Regions from separate parts of the Ewingella allii genome, predicted to be linked through region 1. Evidence: predicted binding sites of a transcription regulator. Region 1 holds the regulator's gene; the other holds the start of a gene.
What was found. Region 1 encodes sigma-54, which starts transcription at its own class of promoters, with help from an activator protein. Its sites were predicted from a motif close to GTTGGCACANNTTTCGCTNT; they were not measured.
Positions count from the first base shown of each region.

Region 2: glnA (glutamate--ammonia ligase) is a predicted target of sigma-54. The motif match lies at 1,307-1,326, and genes of this name have one in related genera.

Region 1 is NZ_JAWUDN010000008.1:197,129-199,334, reverse strand. It holds gene lptB (LPS export ABC transporter ATP-binding protein) at 1-550, shown strand, start outside; gene rpoN (RNA polymerase factor sigma-54) at 623-2,056, shown strand; gene hpf (ribosome hibernation promoting factor) at 2,080-2,206, shown strand, end outside.
Region 2 is NZ_JAWUDN010000012.1:13,456-15,661, forward strand. It holds gene glnA (glutamate--ammonia ligase) at 1-1,102, opposite strand, end outside; gene typA (ribosome-dependent GTPase TypA) at 1,598-2,206, shown strand, end outside.

The DNA of each region.
Region 1 (2,206 bases):
TATTGTGGTTGATGATGAAGACATCAGTCTGCTGCCGCTGCATACCCGCGCACGTCGCGGTATTGGCTATCTGCCGCAGGAAGCCTCGATTTTCCGCCGCCTCAGCGTTTTCAACAACCTGATGGCCGTGCTGGAAATTCGCGACGACCTGACCAAAGAGCAGCGTAACGATCGCGCCAACGAGCTGATGGAAGAGTTCCATATCTCTCATCTGCGCGATAACTTGGGTCAATCCCTGTCTGGTGGTGAGCGCCGTCGTGTTGAAATCGCCCGCGCGCTGGCCGCAAACCCGAAATTTATCCTGCTGGATGAACCCTTTGCCGGCGTTGACCCTATTTCAGTTATCGACATCAAAAAGATTATCGAACATCTGCGCGACAGCGGGCTGGGGGTATTAATTACCGACCACAACGTTCGTGAAACGCTGGATGTCTGTGAGCGCGCTTACATCGTCAGTCAGGGCAAGCTTATCGCTCATGGTACTCCGACAGATATTCTGGAAGATGAACAAGTGAAACGCGTTTATCTCGGCAATGAGTTCCGTCTGTAATCACCGATTCTGCCCGCTTTCATTCGCGTTGAGTGACGGCGGGTAGTTCAGTTCAGGAAGTAAAGCCAAGATATGAAGCAAGGTTTGCAGCTCAGATTTAGCCAGCAATTGGCCATGACACCTCAGCTACAGCAGGCTATTCGCCTGTTGCAGCTATCAACGCTTGAGCTCCAACAGGAGATCCAACTGGCGCTGGAAAGCAACCCGCTGTTGGAGCAAACCGATCTGCATGATGAAATTGATTCCGTCGAAGCCACGGCCAGTGAAGGCTTAGATACGCGTGAAGCCCTTGAGCAGAAAGATATGCCCGAGGAGCTGCCGCTCGACGCCACGTGGGATGAGATTTACACCGCAGGAACGCCGTCAGGCACTGGTAATGACTACAGTGATGACGAGTTGCCAATCTATCAGGGCGAAACCACCCAAACGCTGCAAGATTACCTCATGTGGCAAGTGGAACTGACCCCCTTCACCGACACCGATGCCGCCATTGCCACCTCTATCGTCGACGCCGTTGACGACACCGGCTACCTCACCGTCTCGCTGGAAGATATCCTTGAAAGCATGGGCGATGAAGAGATAAGCATGGATGAGGTTGAAGCCGTGCTTAAGCGCGTTCAACGCTTTGATCCGGTGGGGGTTGCCGCACGCGACCTGCGCGACTGCCTGCTGATCCAGCTATCGCAATACGTGGCGGAAACGCCTTTTCTGGCCGAAGCTAAATTGATCGTCAGTGAACATCTGGATCTGCTCGCCAATCATGATTTTCGCGCACTTATGCGTTCGACCCGCTTAAAAGAAGATACACTTAAATGTGCGATGCAGCTGATCCAGTCGCTCGATCCGCGCCCAGGGCAGTCGATCAACACCGGAGAATCTGAGTATGTGATCCCCGACGTGCTGGTGCGCAAAGTGTCGAACGTCTGGACCGTCGAGTTGAATTCAGACAGCATTCCACGCCTGAAGATTAACCAGCAGTATGCCGCGATGGGCAACTCAACGCGCAGTGACAGCGACGGGCAGTTCATACGCAGTAATTTGCAGGAAGCCAAGTGGCTGATTAAGAGCCTCGAAAGCCGCAACGACACGCTGTTAAAAGTGACGCGCTGCATTGTCGAGCAGCAGCAGGCGTTCTTTGAATCAGGCGAAGAATTTATGAAACCTATGGTGTTGGCAGACATCGCCAGCGCCGTGGATATGCACGAATCGACCATATCGCGCGTGACCACGCAGAAGTTCCTGCACAGTCCGCGCGGTATCTTCGAACTAAAATATTTCTTCTCCAGCCATGTCAGTACTGACAGCGGAGGCGAGGCATCATCTACCGCCATTAGGGCGCTGGTGAAGAAATTAATCGCGGCGGAAAACCCTGTCAAACCGTTAAGTGACAGCAAGTTAGCCACCATGCTCTCTGATCAAGGGATCATGGTCGCGCGCCGCACAGTAGCGAAATACCGAGAGTCTTTGTCCATCCCGCCTTCAAACCAACGTAAACAGTTAGTTTGACCTCAACAGAGAAGGAAGACATTATGCAGCTCAACATTACCGGACACCACATCGAGATCACGGAACCTATCAGAGAATTTGTTACGACAAAATTTGCCAAACTTGAGCAATATTTTGATCGAATAAATCAGGTATACGTGGTGTTGAGCG
Region 2 (2,206 bases), on a different contig from region 1:
GGTTAGCCGCTGGATCTGGGAAGCGAGCTTCGATACGCACAGCTTTAGGGCTAGATACGTGTGGAATACGGATTGACGCAGAACGGTTACGCGCAGAGTAAGCCAGCATAACTGGCGCTTCGTAGCCCGGGACCAAACGCTTGTAGGAGTTGGTAGTCGGGTTAGCGTAGGCGTTGATCGCTTTAGCGTGCTTGATGATACCGCCGATGTAGAACAGTGCCATTTCAGACAGGCCGCCGTATTTGTCGCCAGAGAACAGGTTGTTACCGTTCTTAGACAGAGACATGTGGCAGTGCATACCTGAACCGTTATCGCCAAACATTGGTTTTGGCATAAAGGTCGCAGTTTTGCCAAATGCGTGAGCCACGTTGTGAACCACGTATTTGTAGATTTGGATTTCGTCAGCTTTTTTGGTCATGGTGTTGAAGCGGGTTGCCACTTCGTTCTGACCCGCTGTTGCCACTTCGTGGTGGTGAGCTTCAACAACCAGGCCCATTTCTTCCATGGTCAAACACATGGTAGAACGCAGGTCCTGAGAGGAGTCAACCGGAGGAACTGGGAAGTAACCGCCTTTAACAGCTGGACGGTGGCCTTTGTTGCCGCCTTCGTATTTGGTGCTGGAGTTCCATGCGCCTTCGATATCGTCGATAGCAACGTGAGAGCCGGAGATGCTGCTGCCGAAGCGCACATCGTCAAACAGGAAGAACTCTGGCTCAGGTCCGAACAGAACGGTGTCCGCGATGCCTGAAGAGCGCAGGAAGTCTTCTGCACGTTTTGCAGTAGAGCGTGGGTCACGGTCATAACCTTGCAGCGTAGTTGGCTCAAGGATGTCGCAACGAATGATCAGCGTGGTTTCTTCGTAGAATGGGTCAAGAACAGCAGTGCTGGCATCTGGCATCAGAACCATGTCAGATTCGTTAATACCTTTCCAGCCACCGATTGAAGAACCATCAAACATTTTGCCTTCTTCGAAGAAGTCAGCGCTCACTTGGTGAGATGGAATGGTGACGTGCTGCTCTTTGCCTTTGGTATCAGTGAAACGTAAATCTACGAATTTCACTTCATGCTCATTCAGCATCGTCAAAACGTGTTCAGCGGACATACTAGTTCTCCCGAAATTCTCATTATCGTCGTGGAACGAATAACCAATTAGTTGGCATTTATTTGTAAACAACAACCCTAGTGGAACTGGCGTGTGGCCTAAACAGCTTTTATTTATCCCGCGTAATTTTAGGTTGCCGCCTGGGTGGCAACTTCAACGTACTGGGGAATAGCTCTGATAAGACTTTTTTCACCCTTAAAAGTAATAGCGAAATCTGTGCCAACTTTGAGAAAATGCAAACAACGCCATTTTAAAGGGCTTTTGCACCTTTTGAGTATGCACCATAACGGAGTTTTTGCACCTTTTTGGTGCTAGTGGCCAGATCTGAAGCACCAATTTGGTGCGCCAAGCGAGTGCAAAGGCCCGTTTGCACCGTGAAAGGGATCACAAAGTAACCATCATCGAGTTGTTTCGATAAGATCATTGTGATCTTGTTTAGAACCTCGCTTAATACGTGTACAATAGCGCGCTATTTCTAATGCCTGAGGCAAAGCTGTGATCGAAAATTTGCGTAACATCGCCATTATTGCCCACGTTGACCATGGTAAAACCACCCTGGTCGACAAGTTGCTGCAACAATCCGGTACTTTCGGAGAGCGTGTAGAAGCAACTGAACGCGTAATGGACTCCAACGATTTGGAGAAAGAGCGTGGGATTACCATCCTCGCAAAAAACACCGCCATTAATTGGAAAGACTACCGCATCAACATCGTTGATACCCCAGGACACGCCGACTTCGGCGGTGAGGTAGAGCGTGTGATGTCTATGGTCGACTCGGTGCTGCTGGTTGTGGATGCAATGGATGGCCCAATGCCGCAAACCCGTTTCGTGACCAAAAAAGCATTCGCTAATGGTCTGAAGCCGATCGTGGTAATCAACAAAGTTGACCGTCCGGGCGCACGTCCTGACTGGGTTGTTGATCAGGTCTTCGACCTGTTCGTTAACCTCGACGCGACTGACGAGCAACTCGACTTCCCAATCATCTATGCATCTGCATTGATGGGTATCGCGGGCACCGACCATGCTGATATGGCCGAAGACATGACCCCGCTGTACCAGGCAATCGTAGACCACGTTGAAGCACCTAAAGTTGACCGTGACGGC